DNA from 2 places in the Mycolicibacterium baixiangningiae genome. Region 2 is predicted to be linked to the other one. Evidence: predicted binding sites of a transcription regulator. Region 2 holds the regulator's gene; the other holds the start of a gene.

Region 1 (14,702 bases), 830 kb from region 2:
CCGAGGCGGTCAGCACGAACAGCCATCCGGTGTTGTCCATCACCCAACTGAGGGCGTTACCCGAGGCGTCGGCCAGCGACTCGGTGCTGACGAAACCCCAGACGAGGAACGCCAGGGCGATGACGGCGGTGACGCCGAAGACCACCCAGTCGAGACCGCGGGAGCCGGTGTAGGCCTCTTGTTCGACCGGAACGTCGAGGATCGGATGGGGGATGGCCTCGTCTGTGGGCGACTTCAGCGCCGAATTGACGCTGTGCCGGCGCGGCTTGTCGTGGTCCTTCTCTTTGCTGACGCTCATGGTGTGACCATGAGAACCTCCCGCGGCGGTCCCGTCAATTCCACGGCGGACACGAAGAGGTCACCGGGCGGCTTCCAAGAGTTCTTCGAGCGACTCGGCGAGCAGGCCGGGCAGCACGTCGACGTCGCTCATCGCGTCGCGGTCGGCGTTGATGCCGAAGTACAGCTGACCGTTGTACGACGTGACGCCGATCGCCAGCACCTGGTTGTGCAGCAGCGGCGGCACCGCGTAGGTCTCCAGCAGTTTCGTGCCCGCGACGAACATCTGCTTCTGCGCACCGGGCACGTTGGTGATGAGCAGGTTGAACTGCCGGGCGGAGAATGTGGTGGCGACGCGAATCCCCATGGCGTGCAACGTCGGTGGCGCGAACCCGGACAGGGTCACGATGGTGCGGGCGTCGACGAGACTGGCCGCGGTCGGATGCGATTCGGTGGTGTGGGCGATCTGCGACAACCGCACCACCGCATTGCTCTCCCCCACCGGCAGGTCGACCAGGAACGGCGACACCTGGCTGATCGCCTGCCCGGGCCCTGACGAGTCGATGTCGGCGTCGGGGTAGATCGACATCGGCGCCATCGCCCGCACGGCCGCCGTCGGGGTGACTGGTTCACCACGGGAGAGCAGCCAGTTGCGCAGCGCGCCGGCCACGACGGCCAGGACCACGTCGTTGATGTCGCAGTCGTAGCGTGCCCGCACGGTGCGGTAGTCGTCGAGGCGGTGCCCGGCCACCGTGAACCGCCGGTTACGCGACACGGTGGTGTTCAGCGGGCTGCTCGGCGCCGTCCCCCGGGCGACGGTGCGGACCATGTCGGCGACGTGGCGCCCCGCCGCGACGAGTTGTTCGGCGTTGGTCAGATCGGTCACCACCGAACGGACCGAGGCGAGTTGTTCGGCGGGCCGGGTGACCCATTCGCCGACGGCGCCGAGCAGCAGCGCCCGGTCGCTGGGCTCACGCGCGGGGATCCAGATGTCCTCGCCGAACTGGGGCGGCTTCTGGGTGCGGTCGGCGATGACATGGCCGATCTCCAGCGCGGTCATACCGTTGACCAGCGCCTGATGGCTCTTCGTGTAGATCGCGACGCGGTTCTTCGCCAGCCCCTCGACCAGGTACATCTCCCACAGCGGCCGCGACTTGTCGAGTGGCCGCGAACCGAGCCGGGCCACGAGGTCGTGGAGTTGGGCGTCGCTGCCCGGGGACGGGAGCGCCGAGCGACGGATGTGATAGGTGATGTCGAAGTCGCGGTCATCGATCCAGACAGGCCGCGCGAGGCCTTTCGTCACCTCGCGGACCTTCTGCCGGTACCGCGGGATCTGCGGCAGGCGTTGTTCGACGGTGTGCAGCAGTGTCTCGTAGCTCAATCCACTGCGGGGTTTTCGCAGGATCGACAGCGTGCCGACGTACATCGGGGTCGAGGTGTCCTCCAGGCGGAAGAACTCCGCGTCCGACGCCGAGAGTCGGTTCACCATCCGACGCCACCCCTTTTCGTCGACAGCGATTTCCCCGTCACGGTAGCGGCCTCATCTGTGCACCCGCATTACGGGTGCTCCGGACCTGCCGGGAACCGTGCGACGATGAGCGGGTCTTCTCCTCCCCAGCAGACGGTCGTTCTGTCGTGCCGAGCCTGGAGAGTGCCGTGACCACCTCACCGTCCACCCCCGCCGAGCGTCCGTCGTTCACCTCGCCGGTCGTCGACTACGAACCCGCACCGACGGGCCTCCCTGCCACCGCCTGTCCGCCGCCCTCACCGGCCGCTCTGCACCGGCGCACGCCGCGGATGCTGCGCCCGGCCCCATGCCCCGACGCCGAACCGGCGGCGCCCCGCGCAGCGGCGGTGTTCGCCGATGTGGCGCTGCGCCGGCTCCTCGAGGTCCTCGACCGACGGCGGCCCCTGGTGCACCTCAAACCCCTGCTGGCGCCGCCACTGCTCGACGCGGTCGGCACGCTGTGCCGGGTGCGGTACGGCAACCCCGCGAAGCTGCGTCGCGTCCGGCTGCGCAGCGCCGGGCCGTCAGCGGCGGAGGTGTCCGCAACCTACACCCGCGGCGACCGCGTCCGCGCGATCGCCGCCCGTGTCGAACTCACCGGCGACGGCCGCTGGCAGGTGGTAGCCCTGCAGATCGGCTGAGTCAGCCGCGCCGCTGCGGACGCGTGGGCTTGGCCTTCGCCTGCTTGCGAGCCGCTTCCCGACGCTCCCGGCGCGTGGCGCCTCCCGGAGCGGCGTGGCGCGGGCCGCCGTTGGAGCGCTGCACCTCGGCGGTGCCGTCCTCGCCGGGGCCGACGTAGGTCAGCGGCGGGGCGTCATCGTTGTCGATTCCCTTGGCGCGCAACGTCGGTGCGGGGGTCTCCCGCTCCTTGGTGGCCACACCGCCCTGGCTGGTCTGCGCCTGGGCCTGCGCCGCGGCGGCCGCGAACTCCGACAGCCCCGGGGGTGCGGCGACGGGCGCCACCCGGTTCGACGGTGCGGCCGGCGCCGCCTCGACGGTGACGTTGAACAGGAAGCCGACCGACTCCTCCTTGAGCGCCTCGAGCATGCCGACGAACATGTCGTAGCCCTCGCGCTGGTACTCCACGAGGGGATCGCGCTGCGCCATGGCGCGCAGGCCGATGCCCTCCTTGAGGTAGTCCATCTCGTAGAGGTGCTCGCGCCACTTGCGGTCGATGACGTTGAGCAGCACGTTGCGCTCGAGCTGGCGCATCGCGCCTTCGCCCGCGAGCTCCTCGAGCTCCTGCTCGCGCACGGCGTAGGCCCGTTCGGCGTCCTTGATCAGCAGGTCGAGCAGTTCCTCGCGGGTGAGCTCACCGGCCTCACCGACCGCGTCGGAGTCCACCAGGTCGTGGTAGTCGACGCCGACCGGATAGAGCTGTTTGAGCGCCGTCCACAGCTGCTCGAGGTCCCAGTCCTCCGAGTACCCCTCGGCGGTCGCACCGTCGACGTAGGCGGTGACGACGTCGACGAGCATCTTGTGAGCCTGTTCGGCGAGGTCTTCGCCCTCCAGGATCCGGCGGCGCTCGTCGTAGATGACCATGCGCTGCTGGTTCATCACCTCGTCGTACTTGAGGACGTTCTTGCGGACCTCGAAGTTCTGCTGCTCGACCTGGGTCTGCGCGCTCTTGATCGCGCGGGTGACCATCTTGGCCTCGATCGGCACGTCGTCGGGCAGGTTCAGGCGGGTCAGCAGCGCTTCCAGCGTGGCGCCGTTGAAGCGCCGCATGAGCTCGTCGCCGAGCGACAGGTAGAAGCGGGATTCGCCGGGGTCGCCCTGGCGGCCTGAGCGGCCGCGCAGCTGGTTGTCGATGCGGCGGGACTCGTGGCGTTCGGTGCCCAGCACGTAGAGTCCGCCGACGGCGCGGACGTCCGCGGCCTCTTCGCTGGCCTCGGATTTGATCTGGTTGACGGTCGCCTCCCAGGCGGCCTCGTACTCGTCCGGAGTCTCCACCGGGTCGAGCCCCTGATCGCGCAGGCGCCGGTCCGCGAGGAAGTCGACGTTGCCGCCGAGCACGATGTCGGTACCGCGGCCGGCCATGTTGGTGGCGACGGTGATCGCGCCGAGGCGGCCGGCCTCGGCGATGATGTTCGCCTCCTGCTCGTGGTACTTCGCGTTGAGCACGTTGTGCGGGATCTTGCGCTTGGTGAACTGTTTGGACAGGTACTCGGAGCGTTCGACGCTCGTCGTGCCGATCAGGACCGGCTGGCCCTTCTCGTAGCGCTCGAAGACGTCGTCGACGACCGCGATGAACTTGGCCTCTTCGGTCTTGTAGATGAGGTCGGTGTTGTCCTGACGGATCATGTCCCGGTTGGTCGGGATGGGAACCACACCGAGTTTGTAGATCTCGTGCAGCTCGGCGGCTTCGGTCTGGGCGGTGCCCGTCATCCCGGAGAGCCTGTCGTAGAGCCGGAAGTAGTTCTGCAGCGTGATCGTGGCGAGCGTCTGGTTCTCGGCCTTGATCTCGACGTGCTCCTTGGCCTCGATGGCCTGGTGCATACCTTCGTTGTAGCGCCGGCCCAGCAGCACGCGGCCGGTGAACTCGTCGACGATGAGGACTTCACCGTTGCGGACGATGTAGTCCTTGTCGCGCTGGAACAGCTCCTTGGCCTTCAGCGAGTTGTTGAGGTAGCTGACCAGCGGTGAGTTGGCGGCTTCGTAGAGGTTCTCGATTCCGAGCTGGTCCTCGACGAACTCGACGCCGATCTCGTGCACGCCGACGGTGCGCTTGCGGATGTCGACCTCGTAGTGGACGTCCTTCTCCATCAGCGGCGCCAGGCGGGCGAACTCGCTGTACCAGCTGGAGGCGGCGTCGGCAGGGCCGGAGATGATCAGCGGCGTACGCGCCTCGTCGATGAGGATGGAGTCCACCTCGTCGACGACGGCGAAGTTGTGGCCGCGCTGGACCAGGTCTTCGAGCCGGTGCGCCATGTTGTCGCGCAGGTAGTCGAAGCCGAACTCGTTGTTCGTGCCGTAGGTGATGTCGGCGGCGTAGGCGGCGCGCCGCTCGTCGGGGGTGAGCCCGGACAGGATGACGCCGACCTCGAGGCCCAGGAACCGGTGGACGCGTCCCATCCACTCCGCGTCGCGTTTCGCCAGGTAGTCGTTGACCGTGACGACGTGGACACCCTTGCCGCCGAGCGCATTGAGGTAGGCGGGCAGCACACAGGTGAGCGTCTTGCCCTCACCGGTCTTCATCTCGGCGACGTTGCCGAAGTGCAGGGCCGCCCCGCCCATCACCTGGACGTCGAAGTGCCGCTGCGCCAGCACCCGCCATGCGGCTTCGCGGGCCACCGCGAACGCCTCGGGCAGCAGATCGTCGAGGTCTTCGCCATCGGCGATGCGCTTGCGGAACTCGTCGGTCTTGGCCCTGAGCTCGGCGTCAGACAGCTTCTCGACGTCGTCGGACAAGGTGTTGACATAGTCGGCGACCTTCTTGAGGCGCTTGACCATGCGGCCTTCACCGAGACGGAGCAACTTATCGAGCACGCGTTTTCCCCTGTGGGTTGAGGTATCAGACAAGTCCCATGGTAGAGGTCGCGCCCGGGAACTCCGCCCTCGTGGCGTGTCCGCACGACGAACCCCGCGACGACGGTGCGTCGCGGGGCCGTCGTCAGCTGGTCAGGCGAGCCGAATCAAGCCGTAGTCGTAGGCGTGGCGGCGATACACGACGGTGGCCCTGTCGGTCTCCTTGTCGTGGAAGAGGAAGAAGTCGTGGCCGACGAGTTCCATCTGGGACAGCGCGTCGTCCACGGTCATCGGTGTGGACGGATGCTCCTTCACCCGGACGATGCGCCCCGGTTCGTGATCGTCCAGCGTGAGACCCTCCGGCAGGCCGACGTCCTCGGCGGACTGCGAGGTGTCGTCCTCGATGGCCACCGTCGCGGCGGTCGCCTCGGCGACCGACACCGGCCGCTTCTCGCCGTAGTGGATCTTCCGGCGGTCCTTGCTGCGGCGCAGCCGGTTCTCGAGTTTGCTGACCGCCGCTTCGAAAGCGCCGTAGAAACTGTCAGCGCACCCCTCTCCCCGAACCACCGGGCCGCGTCCGCGCGCGGTGATCTCCACATGCTGACAATTCTTGCGCTGGCGGCGGTTCTTCTCGTGGTCCAATTCGACGTCGAAGAGGTAGATGCTGCGGTCCAACCGCTCGAGGCGCGTGAGTTTCTCGGCTACGTAGGTTCGGAAGTGATCGGGAACCTCGACATTGCGGCCCGTGACGACGACGTCCGCTTTCGGCGCTTCTACAGGCGCTTCTTCGTCGATCACCATCGTGCGGTCAGTTTCCATGGGATGCGTTGACATACTTGGCAACTCGTTTCTCTTTCGCGTCGCACGCACGTGCGTGCCGGGATTGTCACGAAACGCGCCGACAGGCGTTGCAATGTCATGAATCTGCCGCAGCCCACCGGCGCAAGGTGTCGACTGTCACCTCCTACCGTTATGCGGCGAAGTGGCGCTTCGTTCTGAGCGCCGGCCGTGAATTCACGGGTGGTTAAGGCCGACGGTAGTCGTTGTTCACCCGGTCGGCCAGTGGTTCCCGAGACTGTTTCACGTTCTTCACGATCGTTTGACCCCACGGTCATTGCACTCTTCGACCGTCAGGCGTAGGCGAGGGTGAGAACGGCGAGCACCCGGGTACCGGTGGTTTGCAGCACGCGGACCGATTCCGTCGCCGTGGCGCCCGTGGTGATGATGTCGTCGACGAGGACCACGTCGCCGTGCGCGGCCCGAACGAGCCTGATCCGGTTGGCGACATTTCGCTGCCGGTCCGGAATCGAAAGACCGGCCGAATCACGCGCGAGGGCCTTGGAACGCAGTGCCTGGACAACCTCGGATGACGCGGCGTGGGCGATACGCGTCACCGGGTCGCCGCCGCGGCGACGTGCCGCCCACCGGCGGGTGGGTGCGGGAACGAGGACGGCCGGTGAGTCGACGATGCCCCACGTATCCAGGTGCGCGAGGCCCTCCCGCAGTGCCTGACCGAAGGGAGCGACCAGGTCGGTGCGGCCCCGCTCCTTGAGTTCGATGATCGCGCGCCGTCGTGAACCGGCGTACCGGCCGAGCGAGAAGACGGGGACGCCCGGGTCGAGGCGCGGGCTGACCAGATGCGGTTCGTCGCTCCGGACGGTCAGCGCCGCGGCGCACTGCTCACACCACCGCGTGGACGGTCGGCCGCACCCGCCGCATTCGAGTGGAAGAACGAGGTCGAACATGCACACAGTGTCGGCGGCGGGTGTGACAGGTCCGCGTGAGACGTTCCCCGCGTGCGTGCGCGTCTGATCCCGACACACCCGTCAATTGCCGGCATGTGCGCACGCTCGCGTGGTCGCCGAAACAACATGCGCCACTTTGACTTCAGTGGTCACATCTCAAGCGTTCTTGTCAGATGCTCGAACTAGTGTTCGATGTATGGATGGGGAGTTCAGCACCGCGGTCGATCGCCTGTTGGCGGCCGTCGGTGATATGCAGACTGCTTCCATCAGTGACCTGACCTGCCCCCAGATGGTGGCGGAGTTGGATCGGATCAAGCAGGCCGTGTGGGCGGTGCCCAGTGTGGAGCACCGGTTGACCGCGCGGCTGGTCGAGGAAGCCAACCCCCATGACCTGGGTGCGACATCGATGAAGAAGCTGCTCGCCGACCGGTTACGGATCTCGGAGAAAGACGCCGCCGAACGCCTCACCGACGCCCGCCAGTTGGGTCCTCGCTACACCCTGACCGGCGAACGCGTTAAAACTGACCTCGCGTGCACCGCCGAGGCGATGGCCCGCGGGGACATCGGGCAGGCCCATGTGCGGGTCATCCAGGAGTTCGTCAAGAAACTGCCCGTCTGGGTGTCCTTCGCCCGCCGCGACGACTACGAACACACCCTCGTCGGCCACGCGAAGGAGTTGCGACCCGACCAGCTCAAGAAGGCCGCCAAAGCCCTGCTGGACTTCATCGACCAGGACGGCACCGAACCCGACTACGCAACTCAACGACGTCGCCGCGAATTCAAAGTCGGACCCCAACAATCCGACGGAATGAGTCGCGTCTCGGGCTGGCTCACCCCCGAAGCCCGCGCCCTGTGGGATGTGGCCGCCGCCAAACACGCCGCCCCCGGGGCCAACCTGCCCCACGACGACGCCCACACCGGACGAGATGACCGCACCGCTGGGCGACGCCACCACGACGCGTTCGAGCGGGTCCTGCGTGACACCGTGGAATCCGGGACCCTCGGTCAGGTCGCCGGGGTGCCCGCCACCATCGTCGCCACCACCACCGTCAACGAACTCGAGCGTGCGGCGGGGTGGGCCGACACCGGCGGCGGTAACAAACTCCCCATCCGGGATTTGATCCGGATGGCCGCACGCTCACGGCACTACCTGGCGGTGTTCGACGACCACACCGAAGAAATCCTCTACCTCGGCCGCGCCCGCCGCAACGCCACCACCGCCCAGAGATTGGCCCTGTTCGCACGGGATCGCGGATGCACCCACCCCGACTGCACGGTGCCGTTCTACTGGACCGAAGCCCACCACACCCACGACCACTCCAAAGGCGGGCGCACCGACATCCCCGACCTCACCCTGGCCTGCCAACCCGGCAACCTCATGGTCGAGAAAACCGGATACACCACCGAACGCCCCGGCAACGGACGCACCCACTGGATCCCACCCAAACACCTCGACACCGGCCAACCCCGAGTCAACAACTACTTCCACCCCCACCGCTACCTCACCGACCACAAAGACGACGATGAGCCAGAATAGCCTTGCGCTAGTGGGATTTTCGTGCCTTGCGGGGACCTATCCCGGGAGGACCGGAAGCGTGCCCGCGACCATCAGCGGGCGCACCTCTGTCCAGGTGGGGTCACCTTCGGCGGTCGACGCCGACAACTGGACCACCCCACGCGCGTCGGCGACATACACCGTCGACGGGTTGGCCGCGACCGTGGTCACCGGCATGGCGAGGTTGCGACTGGGCCCGTCGGAGTTGACGCCGTCGAGGTTGACGTAGGACACCGGATGCTGCGGATCTTTGCGGCTGACCACGATGTCGTCGCCGGTGCGCCAGGACAGCGACACCACCGTCTCGCCCAATCCGAATCCGAGTCGCCGCGGATGGGTCAGGGCGTACTGCCCGCCGGGGGTCTGCTCGACGGACGCGAGGATGACCCGCCCGCCGATGACCATCGCCGCCCGCGTGCCGTCCCGGGATAGTTGCAGTTCGGTGATCGGACCGGGGAACTTCGACGACACCGGCCCCGAATCGACCGGGATCCGCGCCGGCTGGCCGGACGCGTCCTGAATGACCCGCACCACGTTCGCACCGTCGACCACCACCCACACCGCGTCGTCGAGGGACCAACTCGGCCGCGACAGGCTCCTGCCCTCCAGCGCCTGGCCCGCCCGGCCCCCGAGCGGACCGATCCACAGCGTCGACTGCACGTCGGGTGCACCGGGCCGTACCACCACCACCGAGGCGGCTTCCTGACCGCTGCGCGACACCGCCGCGGATGCCTGGTTGGGCGCCTGCCCGAACGATCCGGGTACCCGCGGTGCCCGCTGGCCGTTCAACGACACCAGCGATCCGCCCATCAGTGCATGCAATCCGGCCGCGGCGCCCGCGAATGCGCCCGGATCGGTGGCCGCGACGTCGGAGGTCTCCCAGCCGTCGGCGAACCGGTCGTCCAGCGGGGCGCCATCGGCGTTGATCACGTACGGCCCGTTGATGCCGGCCCGGTTCAACGTCCAGATGATCTGCGCGGCTAGCAGCTGCCGGCTGTGCGGGTCCGTCGTCGACAGATTCTCGAGATCGACGCGCGCGCCGCCGTAACCGCGTCCGACGCCGGTCTTACCGCCGTCGGCGCGGGTCACCGGTCCACGCAGGAGCAGCGGCGACTCCAGCAGATTGCGCACCGTGTCGGCCATTTCGGGCCGCGCACCCGCGATCAGTTTGGACACCAGCTCGGTGGCCAACTGGTCGGGATCGGACACCGCGACGTAGCGCGGGTCGGGCACGACGGTGGTTCCGGTCGGATCCACGAAGTACAGCGTGTTGCGTTTGTAGGTGGACTGGAACTGCTGCCAGTCGAGGAAGACACCGTTGGGCAGCCGGTCGATGCGCCACCCGTCCGACGTCTTCACCAGCTCGATGGGCCCGGGATCCGGAAGCGCACCGTCACCGGTCTCGAATACGCCCATATCCGAGAGCGATCCGAGGATGTCGGCGCGCATCGTCACCGAGACACGTTCGGGCTCACGGGTTTCGACGAACACGACCCGGTCGATCAGTAACGCGCTGCCGGCATCGTCCCACGATTGCGACGCCGACTCCGTCAGGAACTGACGCGCGGCCAGATGACGGTTCGCCGGATCGGCGGTCGCCTTGAGGAACTCGCGCAGCAACACGTCCGGATCCATGCCGGGCGTCGGTTTGGGGGGGCTCGGCGGGGCGGGCCGCTCGACGGTTCCGATCGCCTGCGGGGCCGAGGAATTCGGCACTCCGGCGCATCCGGATGCGGCCACCGCGAACACCAGCAGCCACACCATCACCAACAGGCGCCTCACACCGTCTCCCCTGCCGGTTGCCGTTCACGCCCACCCCGGCGCGGTGCCTTGTCGGGCTGAATGGGCTTCAGCGGCAACGGACTCGTCGTCACCTTGTGCCCGCGGACGAGCGGCAGGGTCATCCGGAAGCAGGCACCCTTACCGGGTTCCCCCCACGCTTCGAGGCGGCCCTGATGCAACCGCGCGTCCTCGATGCTGATCGCCAGACCCAGTCCGGTCCCGCCGGAGCGACGCACACGCGACGGATCCGACCGCCAGAAGCGGCTGAACACCAATTTCTCCTCGCCCGGTCGCAAGCCGACACCGAAGTCACGCACCGTCACGGCCACCGTGTCCTCGTCGGCGGCCATCCGGATACGCACCGGCTTGTGCTCGGCGTGGTCGATCGCGTTGGCGATGAGATTGCGCAGGATCCGTTCCACCCGGCGCGGATCCACCTCGGCGATGACCTCCTCGGCGGGCTGGTCGACGACCAGTTCGATCTCCGCCGACTGCGCGAGGTGACCGACGTTGTCCAGGGCGCTCTGCACCGTGGTGCGCAGATCCACCGACTCCACCGACAGTTCGGCGACACCGGCGTCGTGGCGGGAGATCTCCAGCAGATCGCTGAGCAGAGTCTCGAATCGGTCGAGTTCGTTGACCATCAACTCGGTCGAACGCCGCAGCGCAGGCTCGAGTTCGTCGCTGTGGTCGTGGATCAGATCGGCGGCCATCCGCACGGTCGTCAACGGCGTCCGCAACTCGTGAGATACGTCAGAGGTGAAGCGGCGCTGTAGATTCCCGAACTCCTCGAGCTGGGTGATCTGACGCTGCAGGCTCTCGGCCATATCGTTGAACGACACCGCCAGACGCGCCATGTCGTCCTCGCCGCGCACCGGCATGCGTTCGGAGAGATGCCCTTCGGCGAACCGCTCGGCGATGCGCGACGCCGACCGCACCGGCAGCACGATCTGGCGGGCCACCAGCAGCGCGATCGCGGCCAACAACCCCAACAGCACCACACCGCCGGTGGCCATCGTGCCGCGCACCAACGCGATCGTCGACTCCTCGTTGTTCAACGGGAAGATCAGGTACAGCTCGAGGTTGGTGACCTCCGACGACGTCGGGCTGCCGACGATGAGGGCCGGACCGGAGAAGCCGTCGGTGTGCACGGTCGCGTACTGGTAGCTGACCTGGCCGGCCTTGACGAAGTCGCGCAACGCCTCGGGCACCTGGCTGACGGGTCCTGCGGCGGTGGCGGCGCGAGGACCGTCACCCGGCACCACCAGCACCGCGTCGTAGGCGCCGGCGGGTCCGCTGCCGGCGTCCGCCTTGCGGTCGATCAGCGTGTTCCTCGCCAGCTGCAGACTGCTGTCCAGCGAGCGGGTCTCCTCGCCGCCCACGATTCCGCCCACGGTGTTGCGGGCCTGGTCGATCTCCTCGGTCGCCGCCTTCACCTTGACCTCGAGGATGCGATCGGTGATCTGACTGGTCAGCACGAAGCCCAACACCAGGATCACCGCGAGCGACAGCCCCAGCGTCAAGCTGACCACCCGCAACTGCAGCGATCGACGCCACACCAGGCTCAACGCCCGTCCCAGTGCACCGAGCCCGCGGATCAGCGGTCCAGACCGCCAGAAGCCGCCTCGGATACGCCGTCGCGCGCCCCAGATCACGGAGGTCCGGCCTTGTATCCCACTCCTCGAACGGTCAACACCACCTGCGGGTTCTCCGGATCTTTCTCGACCTTGGCCCGCAACCGCTGGACATGCACGTTCACCAAACGGGTGTCAGCGGGGTGACGGTATCCCCACACCTGTTCGAGCAGCACATCTCGAGTAAACACCTGGCGCGGTTTGCGTGCCAGCGCCACCAACAGGTCGAACTCCAGGGGTGTCAGCGAAATCTGCTCGCCCTGCCGGGTGACCTTGTGGGCGGGTACGTCGATCTCCACATCGCCGATCGACAGCATCTCCGCGGGCTCGTCTTCGTTGCGGCGCAACCGGGCACGCACACGGGCGACGAGTTCCTTGGGTTTGAACGGCTTCATCACGTAGTCGTCGGCGCCGGACTCCAGGCCCAGCACGACGTCGACCGTGTCGGTCTTCGCGGTGAGCATGACGATCGGCACACCGGAGTCCGCCCGCAACACGCGGCAGACGTCGATCCCGTTCATGCCGGGCAGCATCAGGTCCAGCAACACCAGATCCGGCCGGAGTTCCCGCACGGCGGTGAGTGCCTGGGTGCCGTCACCGATGACGGCGGTGTCGAATCCTTCCCCGCGCAGGACGATGGTGAGCATCTCGGCCAGCGATGGGTCGTCGTCGACAACCAGAATCCTTTGCCTCATGGTGTCCATGGTGTCACCAGATCGCGATAAAACCCCGCTACCACACGGGGCGTTTCGCCTGTTGACCTCAGGAAGCGGTGAGCTTTCCGGTCAGCGTCACCGCGTCGACATCCGGGCCGGCCACGATCCAGCGCCCGCACCAGTCGGCCGCGGCGAGCGTGGTGTAGACCTCGCCGGTGCGGCGCTGTAGACCACCGTCACGCTCATAGGCGTCCCTGGCGCGGTCGGCTTCCTGTTCGGCCCGGCGCTCGGCGCGCTCGGCCGCCAGCGCGGTCGGCACGTCGAGCAGGATCTGCCAGTCGGCCGTGGGCAGTTCCAAGCGGTCGTATTCGAGGGTGCGCACCCACTCGACCACTTCCCCGTCCGCGGGCTGGTGCAGGCGCGCGGCGCTGTACGCGGCGTTGGAGGCGACATAGCGGTCGAGGATCACGACGTCATAGGCGCCGGTGAGGTGATCGATCTCCGCGCGGGCGTCCGCGCGGTCGAGGGCGAACAGCACCGCCATCGCGTACACCGACTCCGCGAGGTCGCCGTGCCCGCCGTGCAGTGCTTCGGCGGCCAGGTCGGCGGTCACCGACCGGTGGTAGCGCGGGAAGGCCAGCGTCGCGACCGAGCGGCCGACCCCTTCGAGGGCGGCGCGCATGCCATTGGTCAGTGTCCGCTTGCCGGCGCCGTCGACACCCTCGATCGCGATGAGCACGCGCCGAGCGTATCGGGGTCCGGGCCGGTTGCGGGGTCAGCCGGCAGGAGCGAGCCAGGCCAGCGCGGCCACCACCAGCGCCTCGGTCGCGGTGTCGAGAGTCGGTTGGATGACGGGCGCGAATTTCGGCGAATGGTTCACCGGGATGTCCTGCTCGACGCGTCCGGCTTCGGCAGCCCTGCCGAAGGCCGCCCCATCGATGCCACCGACACCCCAGTACGTGTAGGGCACGCCGAGGGCCTTGGGGATCTCGCTGAAATCCTCGCTGGCGGCGCCCTGCGGCATCTCCCAGCAGTTGTCACCGAAGAACGCGGCGAACGCCTCGTGTACGCGCGACGTGGCGTCCAGGTCGTTGTCGGTCAGCGGGAACCGGTCGAACAGCTCGAACTCCGGCTCCCTGGGCGACCCGGACGCCGCGCATTCGGCCGTGACGATGCGGCGGATGGCGTCGAGGATGGTGGTGCGGGTCTGGTCGCTGTAGGTGCGGATGTTGAGCTGCAGCACGGCGCGATCGGGGATGACGTTGCTCTTGCTGCCCGATTGGATGCTGCCGACGGTGAGTACGGCGGGCTCGACCGGCGCGACCTCCCGGGAGACGACCGTCTGCAACCGCACCACGATCATGGCCGCGAGCACCACCGGATCGACCGACGACTGGGGCATCGAACCGTGAGCTCCCCTGCCGTGCACGGTGATTCGCATACTGTCCGCCGCGGCCAGGAAAGGGCCGGAGTGGGTGCCGACCATGCCCGCGGGCAGGGGCAGCACATGCTGTCCGAGCGCGACGTCGACCGCCGGTAGTGCGTCCGCCAAGCCGTCGTCGACCATGGCCCGGGCACCGTCGGCCGTCTCCTCGGCGGGCTGGAACAGAGCGACCACCGTCCCGCGCCACTGGTCGGCACCGTCGGCGAGCAGTTGGGCCGCGCCCAGCAATGCCGTGACGTGGACATCGTGTCCGCATGCGTGCATCACCGGAACCTCGTGGCCGTCACGATCGGTGCCCCGCACGGTGCTGGCGTAGTCCAGTCCGGTGTCCTCGGCCACGGGAAGCGCGTCCATGTCGGCCCGCAGCAGCACCACAGCGCCCGGCCCATTGTCGAGCACACCGAACACACCCGTCCCGCCGATGCCGTCGTGCACCTGGTACCCCAGGCCGCCGAGCCGGTCGGCGACCTTGCGGGCAGTGCCGAATTCCTGGTGTGACAGCTCGGGGTGCCGGTGTAGGTCGCGGTAGCAATCCTGCTGCCAGTCGCGAATTGCGGACAGACCGCTGAGCACGGTGTCGGTGGCTGTCATGTGTGCACTCCCTCTGCGGTCGGTGACACGACTCCATTCCGGAG
Region 2 (14,702 bases):
ACACGGTAAGTCGGACAAACCCCGCGCCGACTACTCGGTCGCCGCCTACGCGAACGGGATGCGCGACCTGCTCAGCGTGCTCGACATCGACCGGGTGACTGTGGTCGGCCACTCCCTGGGCGGTGGGGTCGCCATGCAATTCGCCTACCAGTTCCCCCAATTCGTCGACCGGCTCATCCTCGTCGGCGCCGGTGGTGTCACCAAGGACGTCAACATCGCGTTGCGCGCCGCCTCGCTGCCGATGGGCACCGAGGCCCTCGCGCTGCTGCGGCTGCCGATGGTGTTGCCTGCGCTGCAGGTCGCCGGCCGCGTCGCGGGCACCATGCTGGGCACCACCAAGATGGGGCGCGACCTCGCCGAGATGATGCGCATCCTCGCCGATCTGCCCGAACCGACCGCGTCGTCGGCGTTCGCGCGGACCCTGCGCGCGGTGGTCGACTGGCGCGGCCAGGTGGTGACGATGCTGGACCGCTGTTACCTCACCGAATCCGTGCCGGTGCAGCTGATCTGGGGCAGCCACGATTCGGTGATCCCGGTGAGTCACGGCCGGCTGGCGCACGCCGCCATGCCCGGATCGCGGCTGGAGGTCTTCGAGGGCGCCGGGCACTTCCCCTTCCATGACGATCCGGACCAGTTCGTCGAGACCGTGCAGCGGTTCATCGATTCCACCGAACCCGCGACGCACGATCAGGAACTCCTGCGCCAGTTGCTGCGCACCGGACTGAGCGAATCGGCGATCACCGGATCCGTCGACACCCGCGTCGCGGTACTCGACGCGATGGGCAGCGACGAGCGCAGCGCGACCTGACCGCCGACGGCCGCCGAGCACGTAGCATCGGCGCCATGGCCATCGACGTCGAGGTGCTGCGCGTGTTCACCGACTCCGACGGGAATTTCGGCAACCCGCTGGGCGTCGTGGACGCCGCCACAGTCGATTCGGGCGACCGGCAGCGTATCGCCAACGAATTAGGTTACAGCGAAACGATTTTCGTCGACATACCGCGGAGCGGCGCGACGACCGCGCACATCAGGATCTACACGCCCGCCACCGAGCTACCGTTCGCCGGTCATCCCACGGTCGGCGCGGCGTGGTGGCTGCGCGAGAACGGACTTCCGGTGCGCACGCTGCAGGTTCCGGCGGGAATCGTGCAAGTCGGCTACGAGGGGGATGTGACCGTCGTGAGTGCGCGCTCCGACTGGGCGCCGGAGTTCGCGATCCACGATCTGGACTCCATCGAGGCGTTGGCCGCCGCCGATCCGGCCGACTATCCCGACGACACCCAGCACTATCTGTGGACCTGGACCGATCGCGAGGCCGGACACATCAGGGCCCGCATGTTCGCCGCCCATCTCGGGGTGCCCGAGGACGAGGCGACCGGCGCCGCCGCTGTGCGCATCACCGATTACCTGAGCCGTGACCTGACGATTGTGCAGGGCAAGGGGTCGGTGATCCACACGGTCTGGAGCCCCGAGGGTTGGGTGCGAATCGCCGGCCGCGTGGTCAGCGACGGCCGGCACCGCCACGGCTGAACCGCGGTCAGCCCGACGTCGTGACGTCGCGGTGTGCCCGCAGCGCTTCGATCTCGCGCTCGAAATCGGCTGCGGATTCGAAGGATCGATACACCGAGGCGAACCGGAGATACGCCACCTCGTCGAGGTCGCGTAATGGTCCGAGGATCGCCAGCCCGACCTCGTGACTGGGCACCTCGGGGGAACCCGTGGCACGCACCGCGTCCTCGACCTGCTGGGCGAGCAGGTTGAGGGCATCGGCGTCGACCTGGCGGCCCTGACAGGCCCGGCGCACGCCCTTGATGACCTTCTCGCGGCTGAACGGCTCCGTGACACCGCTGCGCTTGACCACTGCCAGCACGGCCGTCTCCACCGTGGTGAACCGTCGGCCGCACTCCGGGCAGGACCTGCGGCGTCGAATCGCCTGGCCTTCGTCGGTCTCCCGGGAATCGACGACACGGGAATCGGGATGGCGACAGAACGGACAGTGCATCACCGCTCCTTCGCCAGACCGTCGGGTACGCCCTTCGAACCTCTCCGAGCCTACCCGGGCGGCTGTGCCACCGCCGACGGCCGGGGCCCACGCCCAGCCCACACTCGGCGAGAGGAGCAGCACCGGTGCACCGCACCACGATTCACTGCCCACGATGCACGTCAGCCAACCGGGGCGATCAGCGTCTGGCCCGCGTCCAGCGCCGCGGAGTCCAGCCGGTTGAGCTCCCGGATCCGCTCGACGACCGCGCTCACCGGGGCGTCGGGAGCGACCCGCTGTGCCACCTGATGCAAACTCTCACCGGTCTGTACCTGCACCACCGCCAGTTCGGCGGGCACCGACTCCTGCTGTCCCGCCAGACCACCCAGGTTCGCCACCAGACCCAGCCAGACCGTGATGCCGCCGGCCAGCAGGGCCAGCAGCACCGTCGTGGCGGGTGTGATGGGCCGGCGCCGGTGCGAGGCGCGTGACATCAGCACTCCGTTGCCCCGGTGCCGAAGGGGCGCCCCGGAGGGCCGCCCGGCCCGCGGCCGCCGGGCATCAGACGTCCGGCGGACGCCGCCGGCAGCCGGATTCTGCTGGGTCTCCCTCACGTCGAGGATCGTCATGTGCGTGCCCTTTCTTCAGGTGGCGTTCGCCTGTGTGTTCGAAATATAGTCGATCAGGTGTTCGATGGATAGAACGTGTGATCGAACTGTTGCAGACGGTAAATGAGGGGTCCGACAAGTCGATTTCGACGAGTTCCTCCGACGAGTTCCCCGACAAGTCCCCGGACGACCACCTGCCCGTCCCGACCGCGACACGCCTCGAACACATGTTTGATCATCGGGCGGGAGGCGACTACATTCGGCCCCATGAGCGACGACAGCAGCGACACCCGGGTAGGCGGCGGGCGCCGGAGCACAGACGCCGGCCTGACCGAACGACAACGCACCATCCTCGAGGTCATCCGGTCCTCGGTGACCAGTCGCGGATACCCCCCGAGCATCCGGGAGATCGGCGATGCCGTCGGCCTGACGTCGACCTCGTCGGTCGCCCACCAGCTGCGCACCCTGGAGCGCAAGGGCTACCTGCGGCGTGACCCGAACCGGCCGCGTGCCGTCGACGTCCGGCTGTCCGACGAGCCGGCGACGCCCGTGGTCACCACCGACGTGGCGGGCAGCGACGCGCTACCCGAACCGACGTACGTGCCAGTGCTCGGGCGCATCGCGGCCGGCGGGCCGATCCTGGCGGAGGAAGCGGTCGAGGACGTGTTCCCCCTGCCGCGTGAGCTCGTCGGCGAGGGCTCGCTGTTCCTGCTCAAGGTCGTGGGTGACTCGATGGTCGACGCGGCGATCTGCGACGGCGACTGGGTCGTCGTGCGTCAGCAGAACGTCGCCGACAACGGCGACATCGTCGCGGCCATGATCGACGGCGAAGCCACGGTCAAGACCTTCAAGCGCACCCGCGGTCAGGTGTGGCTGATGCCGCACAACCCGGCGTTCGAACCCATTCCCGGCAACGACGCCGCCGTGCTGGGCAAGGTCGTCACCGTCATCCGCAAGATCTGACGCCCGCTCAGTCGCCGCGTACGAACCCGTTGGTCCGCGCGAATTCCTCACTGGCGAAGTAGATCTCGGCGACCACTTCGTCATAGCCACGGCTGCCGGGCGCCCAATACAGACCCGTCCGGGTGTCCGCCTTCACCGGGTAGCCGGCCGGCGCCGCACCCGAGTCGTCGACGGGCAGATGAATCGCGGTGCGGCCGGGGGTCGGCTCGTCGATCTCGATGGCCGCGTGCCGACCGCTGGGCGCGTCGTCGATGAAGACCCCCCCGACGAACGCCTCCGATGCGGGAGGCTCCGGTTCGAACGCGTCCGGTTCGAACGCGTCCGGTGCCAACGGTTCCGACAGCGCGGGCGCCGGCAACGAGGGCTCTTCCAGCGTCGACTGCGGATGCGGGTCATCCTCACCGTGCGGACTCTCGATGCGCGTCGGAGCGGTGTCGACCGAGTCGGGATCGTCCTGTCCGCCGAAGAGATCGTCGGCGCCCGCCGCCGAGCGCTGCTCCTCCGAGGCCGATTCGTCGGCCGATTCGTCCCGCAGGTCCCAGGGGCTGCCGGTCACCGGGGGGTCCGGCGGCGAATCGTGGAAGCCGACGGAGGTCACCGGCTCACCGTAGTTGTCGGGATAACGACGATGCTCATCTTCGGCGCCGCCCGGATCGGGCCGGTCCGTCTGCTGGTACAGCGCCCGGTCGAAGACATCCTCGTCGTCGCGGAAGCGGTCGTCCCCGCGCCCACGACGTCGCCTCCACAGCGCCGCACCCGCCAGCAGCCCGACGATGAGCAGCACCGGGATCAGGGCCAGCAGCCACCACCAGTTCCACTGCCAGCTGAGCCACTCGCCGCTGTCGTCGTCGGCCGAGGCCTGCGGATCTGCGGGCGCCTTCGGCACCTCTTCCCCGGGGACCTCGAGACCGGCGAGCTGAACGGCCAGATTCGCGGGCTCGGTGGTGAAGCGGCCGGTGGACCGGTCGTAGGACAGCACGCCGTCGCTGAATCGCTGGGTGACGACGTCACCGTTCTCGGTCTGATCGGCCACGGGTGCGCCGAGCGGGCCATTGGCGCCGTCGAGCTTGGACCACCCGGCATTCATCGCGCCGCGGACGATGACGGCACCGTAGTCCGGAGTCCAGAAGATGACCGGCTGGTCCTCCGCCGCGAAGGTGCTGATCCGGCTGTTGGACCCCAGTCCGCCGTCGGCTTCGCTGTTGGTCGGAAAGCCCAGGTCGCCTTCCGGTCCGCCCACGCTCTCGTACTTCTCGAGGACCTGACCGGTGACGACGTTCGCGCCGGTCTGCGGGGTGTAGAAGATCTTGCCGCCGGCGTAGTTCTGGCCTGCCCCGTCATCGCCGATCGGGTATTGCGACCCGTCCTTGGCGCCCAGCGGCCCGAGCGCACCTCCCGCGGCGCGCCGGGCGGCCGCGATCACCGACGTCGGGTCCTCCGGGATGGTCACATCCTTGAGTTGGTCGACGAGCTCCGGCGGAACCGTCGTGAACGTCTTGTCCCTGCGGTTCCAGGACAGCTGCCCTCCGGTGAACTTCTGTGAGACCACGTCGCCGCGGTACACCTCGTCCTCCGCGGGGACGCCCAGCACTCCCGCCGACCCGCCGAGCCGGTCCCACGCCGCGTTGAGCGCACCGCGCACGACCCGCGCACCCGTCGCCGGGGTCCAGAAGATCACCGGCTTGTCGGCGGCGGAGAAGGTCGCGTTGCGGCTGTCCGGCCCGACCCGTCCCGGGCCTTCGTCGATGGTCGGAAAGCCCAGGTCACTGTCGGCCGGGCCGCCGAGCGACTCGTACTTCTCGAGGACGGCGCCCTGCATCCAGTGGGCGCCAGTGGCCGGGGTGAAGAACATCTTGCCCGCCGCGAAGTTCTGGCCGAATCCGTCGCCGGCGGGGTACACACCGCCTTCGCGCACGCCGAGCGGGCCGGTGGGACCGCCGCTGCCGTCATAGGCCGCTGTGATCGCGTCATTGGCCTCGGTGGCCGGATCGGCCGCCGCCACGGGCGCGAACAACAGACCCGCCGCCACCACCACCGCCAGACCGACCGTCACGCGCGCCAGCGCCGTGTGCAGCAGGGTTCGCCGCCCGCTCATCGAACCTCCCGTATTCGGCGCGAAAGTGTCTCGAAAGTATCGCGCCAGCCAATCTTGTGTCAGTCGACGTCTATTTCGCGGACACGACAGGCAATTCTGGGGAAAATACTCACAAATCGGCCACGAGGTGGACGCATATCCCCTGTTTCGAGGATGCGTCGCGGTATCGCGACGCGATCCGCTGCCCGCTTCGCGGACCGGAGTGTGACGTCGTGCGGCCCTAGACTTTCCGCCATGGCCCCCGTTCCGACCAGCCTCACCCACTGGGGAGGCTTCTCCGCCGAGGTCGTTTCCGGCGACATCGCCTCCGCCGCGCCGCTGCCAGGGGACCACGATCCCTCCCCATTGCTGGGCAATCTGCCCGGCTCGATCAGGCACCGCGCGCGCATCACGGGCCCCGCGATCCGGCGGGGCTGGCTCGACGACGGTCCCGGACCGAGCCGGCGGCGCGGGGCCGACGAATTCGTCGCCGTCTCGTGGGATGAGTTGACCGAGTTGCTCGCCGCGGAGCTCCGCCGGGTGGTCGACACTCACGGAAACGAGGCCATCTACGGAGGTTCGTACGGGTGGGCCAGCGCCGGCCGGTTCCACCACGCGCAGAGCCAGGTGCACCGATTCTTGAAACTGCTTGGCGGATACACGTTTTCGCGGCACTCCTACAGCCTCGGCGCGACGGGTGTGATCATGCCTCGCGTCGTGGGCACTCACGACGATCTGTTCAAGCGCTCCACGGACTGGGACGTCATCGTCTCCCACACCGACCTCCTGGTGTGCTTCGGCGGGTTGGCCCTGAAGAACACCGGCACCAATCACGGTGGGACTACGGCGCACCCGGCCCGCGATGCGCTGCGCCGGTTCCGTGACCGCGGTGGCCGTATCGTCTCGTTCTCCCCGTTGCGCGACGACGTCGACGGCGAGTGCGAATGGCACGCACCGGTTCCGGGGACCGATGTGGCGATCATGCTGGCACTGGCCTATGTGCTGGCCACCGAGGGCCTGGCGGACCGCGACTTCCTCGAGGCCTACTGCGTCGGTTACGACCGGTTCGAGCGCTACCTGCTCGGCGCCGACGACGGCGTCGCGAAGACCCCGCAGTGGGCATCGACGATCTGCGGCCTACCCGCCGCCGAGATCGCCGCACTGGCACGGCGGATGGCCGCCCGGCGCACCATCGTCACCGTCAGTTGGTCACTTCAGCGCGTCCGGCACGGCGAGCAGGCGCCGTGGATGGGGTTGACCCTGGCGGCGATGCTGGGGCAGATCGGCCTTCCCGGAGGTGGTTTCGGCCACGGGTACGGGTCGATGAACGAACCGGGTCTCCCCCCGCTGCGGTGCGGGCTACCCCGACTGCCGCAGGGCCTCAACCCGGTGGGCACGTTCATCCCCGTCGCCGCGGTCAGCGATATGCTGCTGCACCCCGGTGAGCCGTTCGACTTCAACGGGATGCGGCTGACCTACCCCGATATCCGCTGCGTGTACTGGGCGGGCGGCAACCCCTTCCACCACCACCAGAACATCCCCCGGTTGCGGCGGGCGCTCTCGCGGGTGGAGACCGTGGTGGTGCACGATCCGTACTGGACCGCGATGGCCAAACACGCCGACATCGTGGTGCCGTCCACGACCGCGTTCGAACGCGACGACTACTCGGGGTCGAAGAACGATCCGATGCTGATGGCCATGCCGAAACTCGTCGAACCGTATGCCGACAGCCGTGACGACTACACGACGTTCGCGGCTCTGGCCAAGAGACTTGGCTTCGGCGACCAGTTCACCGAGGGCCGTACCGCCTGGCAGTGGTTGGCGCACCTCTACGAGAAATGGTCCGCCGAACTGGATTTCACGGTGCCGGTGTTCGAGGAGTTCTGGCGCCACGGCAGCCTTCGGCTTCCCACCGAACCGGGTCTGACCCTGCTGGGCGATTTCCGCGCCGACCCGGTGACCCACCGGCTCGGGACCCCGAGCGGCCGGATCGAGATCTTCTCCCGTGACATCGCCGGTTTCGGCTACGCCGACTGCGCGGGGCATCCCGCGTGGTTCGAACCCACCGAATGGCTCGGCGGCGAGCGCGCCGCCACCTATCCGCTGCACCTGATCGCCAACCAGCCCACGACCCGGCTGCACGGCCAGCTCGACGGCGGCGCGACCAGTCAGGCCGCCAAAGTTGCTGGGCGGGAAGCGATCCGGATGCATCCGCGGGATGCCGCCGTGCGCGGTGTGGTCGACGGCGACGTGGTGCGCGTGTTCAACGACCGCGGCGCGTGCCTGGCCGGTGTGGTGGTCGACGACCGCGTCCGGCCCGATGTCGTGCACCTGCCGACGGGCGCCTGGTTCGATCCGGCGGACCCCGCGGACTACGACGCGATGTGCGTGCACGGCAATCCCAACGTGCTCACCGACGACGTGGGCACCTCGTCGCTGGCGCGCGGCAGCACCGGGGCACACGTGCTGGTGGCTGTGGAGAAGTTCACCGGCCCGTTGCCGCCGGTGCGGGCACACCAACCGCCGGTGATCCGGCAGCGCTGAACGCAAACGGTTGAGCACCGCCCCGAATGGGACGGTGCTCAACCTGTGGTGTGTCTAGCGTGCGGCTTGCGGCCGCCGGCGCGGGCCACGCGAGCGGGATGCGGCGTCGCCGCCCTGAGCCCGCCCCTGTCGCTCGCCGTGGCCCTGCGGTGCGGGGCGCCGGCGACGGGGCCGGTCACCACCAGCGACGCGGGGCTGCTCGACGGTCTGCGGTGCGGGCGCCTTGAACGGCGCAACCTCACCGACCAGCGCGGTCACCGACTCCGACGTCGCGGCGACCTGCTGGGGGGCGACGTTGATGCCGGCGCGGCGCAGCAGCGCAGCGGTGTCCCTGCGCTCCTCCGGCAGCACGACGGTCACCACGTCACCGGCACTGCCGGCGCGTGCGGTGCGACCCGACCGGTGCAGGTAGGCCTTGTGCTCGACCGGCGGGTCCACGTGCACGACGAGTTCGACCTCGTCGACGTGCACACCACGGGCGGCGATGTCGGTCGCCACCAGCACCCTGGCGCTGCCTGAGGAGAACGCGGCGAGGTTGCGCTCGCGGGCGTTCTGCGAGAGATTGCCGTGCAGATCGACCGAGGGCACACCGTTCTCGGTGAGCTGACGGGCCAGCTTGCGGGCCTGATGCTTGGTGCGCATGAACAGGATCCGGCGCCCGGTGCCCGCAGCCAGGGTGTGCACCAGCGCCTTCTTCTCCGACGCACCGGCCACGTGGAAGACGTGGTGGGTCATCGCAGGCGGCGGTGCGTTGGCCTCGTCGACTGAGTGGGTGACGGGCTCACGCAGGAACCGGTTGACCAGCTTGTCGACGCCGTTGTCGAGCGTCGCCGAGAACAGCAGGCGCTGGCCGCCGGCGGGGGTGGCCGCCAGGATCCGGGTGACGCCGGGCAGGAACCCGAGGTCGGCCATGTGATCGGCTTCGTCGAGCACGGTGATCTCGACCCCGTCCAGATGGATGATCCGCTGGCGCATCAGGTCTTCCAGCCGTCCCGGGCAGGCGACGACGATGTCGACCCCGGCCCGCAACGCGGCGGCCTGCGGATTCTGCGAAACGCCACCGAAGATGGTGGCGACCTTCAAATCGTATGCGGCGGCGAGAGGTTCGAGCACCGCGGTGATCTGGCTGGCGAGCTCACGTGTCGGCGCGAGAACCAGGCCCGAGGGCCGCGACGAGCGGCGCTTGGAGTCGGCAAGCCGGCTCACCAGGGGCAGGGAGAACGCCAGCGTCTTACCGCTGCCGGTCTTTCCGCGGCCGAGCACGTCACGGCCGGCCAGGCTGTCGGGCAGTGTCGCGGCCTGGATCGGGAACGGGCTGTCGATGCCGCGGTTCTCCAGAACACGTCGCAACGGGCCACGTACACCGAGGTCGGCGAATGAGGGTGCAGTCGTCATGCAGATGATGCCTTTCAGGGCAGTATCAGTGTGCCGCGGCCGCAACGCGACGAGTGGCACACCGCCGGGGCGGTGTGTGGGCACACAGGTGGGCGAGATTGCCGGTCAGCAATATCGATCGCCGCGAGAAGAGCTTGAGCCGGACGCGATGGTAAGCGTTCCACGACGAGCCGTGGTCATCGATGACGATGGGTACGGCCTTCTCGATCAGTCTAGCGCATCAGTACGTCGCGAACTCGCGCAGGCCCGCCGCGAGCGCGACGGGCACCCGCGCCTTGATCCGCGTTCCGTCCGTGGTGTGTTCGGTGGCGTCGATGCGCCCCTCGCTGTGCACGCGTGCCACGAGATCGCCGCGGTCGTAAGGGATGGTGACGTCGACGGTGGTGTCGGTGGACTCCACCAGTTCCGACATCCGGGCCGAAAGCCGGTCGAGGCCTTGGCCGGTGCGCGCCGAGACGAAAACCGCATCGGGCAGGGCGCCGCGCAGGTGCGCCAGCGCCACCCCGTCGGCGGCGTCGATCTTGTTGACCACCAACAATTCCGGGGCGGGCTTGCCCTTCTGGTCGGCGATCACCTCGTTGATCACCTGACGGACCGCGCTGATCTGGGCCAGCGGGTTGGCATCCGAACCGTCGACGACGTGCACGAGCAGGTCGGCGTCGCCGACCTCCTCGAGTGTCGAGCGGAACGCCTCGACCAACTGTGTGGGCAGGTGACGCACGAACCCGACGGTGTCAGTCAGCACGAAGGGCCGCCCGTCGTCGAATTCGCCGCGGCGCGTTGTGGGTTCGAGTGTGGCGAACAACGCGTTCTCGACCAGCACACCCGCGCCGGTGAGCGCATTGAGCAGGCTCGACTTCCCGGCGTTGGTGTAGCCGACGATCGCCACCGACGGAACCTCGGTGCGCCGCCGCCCACTGCGCTGAGTGTCGCGGATCTTCTTCATGTCCTTGATCTCGCGGCGCAGCTTGCTCATCCGCTCGCGGATGCGGCGGCGGTCGGTTTCGATCTTCGTCTCGCCGGGACCACGCGTGCCGACACCGCCACCGGCCCCGCCGGCACGGCCGCCCGCCTGTCGCGACATCGATTCACCCCAGCCTCGCAGCCGGGGCAGCATGTACTCCATCTGCGCCAGGGACACCTGGGCTTTGCCCTCGCGGCTGGTGGCGTGCTGGGCGAAGATGTCGAGGATCAGTGCGGTCCGGTCGATGACCTTGACTTTGACGATCTTCTCCAGGGCATTCAGCTGAGCGGGGCTCAATTCACCGTCGCAGATCACCGTGTCGGCGCCGGTGGCGAGCACGATCTCGCGCAGTTCGGCCGCCTTGCCGGAGCCGATGTAGGTCGAGGCGTCGGGCTTGTCGCGGCGCTGGACGACGCCTTCGAGCACCTCGGAGCCCGCGGTCTCGGCCAGGGCGGCGAGTTCGGCGAGGCCGGCTTCCGCGTCGGCCGCGCTGCCGTCGGTCCACACGCCCACCAGCACGACTCGTTCGAGGCGGAGTTGGCGGTACTCGACTTCGGTGACGTCGGCGAGTTCGGTGGACAACCCGGCGACACGGCGCAGGGCGGTGCGGTCGTCGAGCGCGAGTTCGCCCGCGCTGGGAGTGTCGTGTGAAGGGAATTCTGGATACGTCATGAGCGAACCAAGGTTCGCACGGAGATCACTTTTCATGCACCTCGATTAACGCTGATGAGACTGCCACCATTCCCCCGCGAGTTCTCCGCTGGCGACGAGTTCCGACGGGCCCCGCAGGAAACTGCTGGTCTCGGTGACCGTGACCGTGACCACGCCACCGGGGATCCGGACGTCGAGCGTGCCCGCCGCCACTCCGTCATGGGCGAGTGCCGCAACGGCGGCTGCCACTGTTCCCGTCCCGCACGAGCGCGTTTCACCGACACCCCGTTCATGTACCCGCATCGACACCGCGCCATCCCGCGCAGCCGTGAGCACTTCCACATTGACTCCGTCGGGGAACTGTTCGGTGTCGAACCGGACGGGCGCGGCCACGTCGAGCGCCGTTAGCTCCGCCTCGGTCAGCGTTGCATCGACGCAGGCCAGGTGGGGGTTGCCGACGTCGACGCCGAGTCCGGTGAACGTTCGGCCGCCGACGACCGCCGACCCGGCGCCGAGCTGGTTGACCTTGCCCATCTCGACCGTCACGTCGGCCCGGGAGCGGTGTGCCGGGTCGAAACCGTGCAGGACGACCGGGCGCGGCCCGGCCAGCGAGCCCACCACGAACTCGTCGCGGGACTCCAGACCGGCCGCGCGCAGGTAGTGCGCGAACACCCGCACACCGTTACCGCACATCTGGGCGATCGATCCGTCGGCGTTGCGGTAGTCCATGTACCAGTCGCGGGCCTCGACGCCCTCGGGCAGCCGCTCGAACACCCCGGCCGCCTGGGCCGCGCCGGCGGTGGTGATCCTCAGCACACCGTCGGCGCCGAGTCCGCGGCGACGGTCGCACAGCGCGGAGACTGCGGCCGGCGTCAGCGCCACCTGCGCATCGAGGTCGGGCAGCAGGACGAAATCGTTCTGCGTCCCGTGTCCCTTGGCGAACTGCACCAGGTCAGGATACGGCGCGCCAGGTGCGCAGCGTGTGATCGACGTTGTCCGGCGACGCGCCGTCCAGCCAGCGCACGCGGTGGTCGCGGCGGAACCAGGACCGCTGCCTGCGCACGTAGCGGCGGGTGCCGATGAACGTGGGTTCCCGCGCTGCCGACCCGTCGCCGCCGGCGTCCAGGTCGGCGAGCACCTGGGCATACCCCAGCGCCCGCGATGCGGTCACCCCTTCACGCAGGCCCTGGGGCAGCAGGCCCTGCACCTCCGCGACCAGCCCCTCGGCGAACATCGTGTCGGTTCGTGCCGCCAACCGCTCATCGAGAATCGCCGTCTCCCAGTCCAATCCGATGATCGAGGTGTCCCAGCGCGGCGCGCCGATCGTGGGCGCCGACGCCGCGAAGGGCCGGCCGGTCAACTCCACCACCTCCATCGCGCGCACGATGCGACGGCCGTCGGTCGGCAGGATGGACGCCGCCGCGTCCGGGTCCACCACGGCCAGTTCGCCGTGCAGTGCCGCCACCCCGACCTCGGCCAGGCGCCGCTCCCATCTGCCCCGCACGGCGGGATCGGTGGCGGGAAACGCCCAGTCGTCGAGCAGCGCCTGGACGTACATCATCGACCCGCCGACGATGATCGGCACCGCGCCGCGGGCGGCGATGGACTCGACGTCGCGGGCGGCGTCGGCCTGGTAGTGCGCGACGGACGCGGTCTCGGTGACGTCGAGCACGTCGAGCTGGTGATGCGGCACGCCACGGCGCTGTGCGTGCGGCAGCTTCGCGGTGCCGATGTCCATTCCGCGGTAGAGCTGCATGGCGTCGGCGTTGACGATCTCGCCGCCCACCCGTTCGGCCACCTCCAGGGCCAGCGCCGACTTCCCCGTCCCGGTCGGCCCGATGATCGCCAGCGGTCTCATGGCGTCCAGCGACCGGCGAAATAGCCGACGCCGTACGGCGCGCCGCGGTAGTACTCCTGGGCGCCGGCGGGTGCGGGTTCGGTCAGCCCGGCCAGCACCTGATAGGCGACCCGCCCGACGACCGAACGCGGCAGCCGGCCGAGCGCGGCGGCGGCACCGGTGGCCAGCGCATCGTCGAGAGCCGCCTGGACGGGGACGGATTCGGGGTCGTAGCCGCCCGGCGCCGGCGGGGTCAGGGTGTGGCAGCCGTCGGCGACCACGAGTACGCCGATGTCGCCGTCGGCCTCGTCGATCAGGGCGCGCAGCCGCCTGCCGTGGGCCAGCGCAGTATCGGGGTCGTGTTCGGCGGAGAACACGCGCACCTCGGCCGCGGCGTGTGCGGCGAACCTTCCGCGCACCCACCCGGCGGCCAGCGCGCACAGCGGCATCTCGACGGGGTCGCCCGCGCCGTCCGGCGACAGGTCGTCGGGTGAGAGCGCCACCCGCACGTCGACGCCGTAGCCGGCGAACGTGCCCACCCGCGGTGGGGTGAGCATCTCGTCGGACGGGCCGACGCCGACCGCGACCCACCGATCCGGCAGTCCGTGCACACAGCGCGCCACCGCCGCACGCAGATCCGCCAGCTCGTCAGCCGCGCCGCCGGCCAGTTCGGGCACCATCACCGGCGCGGACGGTACGAGGGCGATCGCGGTGAGCACGCCACCAAACTAGTGGCCGGCACTAATGCGCGAGAGAGGCCCGGGCTTCGGCGCCGGCCGCTTCACCACGGGCCAGCGCGGCGGTGGCCAGCACCATCACCGCGGCCGCGACGATCAGCGTCATCCAGCCGGCCTCACCGGGGCGCATCGTCTCGCCGAGCACAAAGACACCGAGTGCCGAGCCGACCACCGGTTCAGCCACCGTCATCGTCGGCAGCGACGCGGTCAGCGCACCGGACCGGAACGACGCCTGCTGCCACGCCGTGCCCGCGATGGCGACCACCGCGAGTGCGTAGAGCTCCGGCATCTGCAGCACCGCCCACAGCCCGTCGCCGAGCCGGTCCACGACCCCCTTGGTGAGGACGGCGAACACCCCCCACAGGGCACCCGACACGAGCGCCAGCAGCACCGCACTGGTCGTACCCGAGGCGATCCGTGCGCCGACGACGCCCACCACCAGGAGTGGGACCAGCACCGCGATCACCACCGTCCACGTCTCCCAGGACGCCCGTGCATGTCCTGCGGTCGGATTGCCCACGGTGACGATCACGGCGACCGCACCGGCCAGCAGGGCGGCCCACAGCCACTCCCAGTGCGTCACCCGGCGCCCGGTCAGGCGGGCGTTGATCGGCAGCGCGAAAAGCAGCGACGTCACGAGCAGGGCCTGCACCAGCAGCACCGAGCCCAACCCGAGCGCCGCGGCCTGCAGACCGAAGCCCGCCGCGGCGACGATGCTGCCCAGCCACCACTGCCGGTCGCGCAACAGCCGGACGAACAGCTCGAGGTGGCCGACCGCTTCGTCGGTGACCTCGTGCGCGGAACGTTGGTGGATGACGTCGCCGATCGCGATGAAGAAGGCCGCGCCCAGCGCCAGCAGCGCGGCGATATCCGCCCTGGCCATGGCATCTCCTCGTCGTCGTAGCGGACACGAGCGTGCCCGCACGGCATGCGCTCCGCAAACCGGAG

What was found. The regulator LexA, encoded in region 2, represses DNA repair genes until DNA is damaged. The targets are predictions, from matches to a motif close to CGAACANNTGTTCG.
Region 1: the regulator LexA is predicted to act here: its motif matches at 7,175-7,188, upstream of I7X18_RS21005 (HNH endonuclease signature motif containing protein).

Annotation. Positions count from the first base shown of each region.
Region 1 covers NZ_CP066218.1:4,439,243-4,453,944, forward strand. Annotated here, with positions in the region: gene I7X18_RS20975 (BCCT family transporter) at 1-298, opposite strand, end outside; gene I7X18_RS20980 (WS/DGAT/MGAT family O-acyltransferase) at 359-1,765, opposite strand; gene I7X18_RS20985 (Rv3235 family protein) at 1,933-2,424, shown strand; gene secA (preprotein translocase subunit SecA) at 2,426-5,272, opposite strand; gene hpf (ribosome hibernation-promoting factor, HPF/YfiA family) at 5,405-6,085, opposite strand; gene I7X18_RS21000 (ComF family protein) at 6,382-6,996, opposite strand; gene I7X18_RS21005 (HNH endonuclease signature motif containing protein) at 7,193-8,533, shown strand; gene lpqB (MtrAB system accessory lipoprotein LpqB) at 8,570-10,315, opposite strand; gene mtrB (MtrAB system histidine kinase MtrB) at 10,330-11,988, opposite strand; gene mtrA (two-component system response regulator MtrA) at 11,985-12,671, opposite strand; gene I7X18_RS21025 (dTMP kinase) at 12,730-13,362, opposite strand; gene I7X18_RS21030 (amidohydrolase) at 13,399-14,658, opposite strand.
Region 2 covers NZ_CP066218.1:3,608,272-3,622,973, forward strand. Annotated here, with positions in the region: gene I7X18_RS16940 (alpha/beta fold hydrolase) at 1-808, shown strand, start outside; gene I7X18_RS16945 (PhzF family protein) at 844-1,530, shown strand; gene nrdR (transcriptional regulator NrdR) at 1,538-2,002, opposite strand; gene I7X18_RS16955 (LysM peptidoglycan-binding domain-containing protein) at 2,164-2,610, opposite strand; gene lexA (transcriptional repressor LexA) at 2,857-3,552, shown strand; gene I7X18_RS16965 (LGFP repeat-containing protein) at 3,560-5,647, opposite strand; gene I7X18_RS16970 (molybdopterin-dependent oxidoreductase) at 5,882-8,170, shown strand; gene I7X18_RS16975 (DEAD/DEAH box helicase) at 8,225-9,565, opposite strand; gene hflX (GTPase HflX) at 9,786-11,201, opposite strand; gene dapF (diaminopimelate epimerase) at 11,247-12,128, opposite strand; gene miaA (tRNA (adenosine(37)-N6)-dimethylallyltransferase MiaA) at 12,133-13,038, opposite strand; gene I7X18_RS16995 (class III extradiol ring-cleavage dioxygenase family protein) at 13,035-13,736, opposite strand; gene I7X18_RS17000 (DMT family transporter) at 13,759-14,637, opposite strand.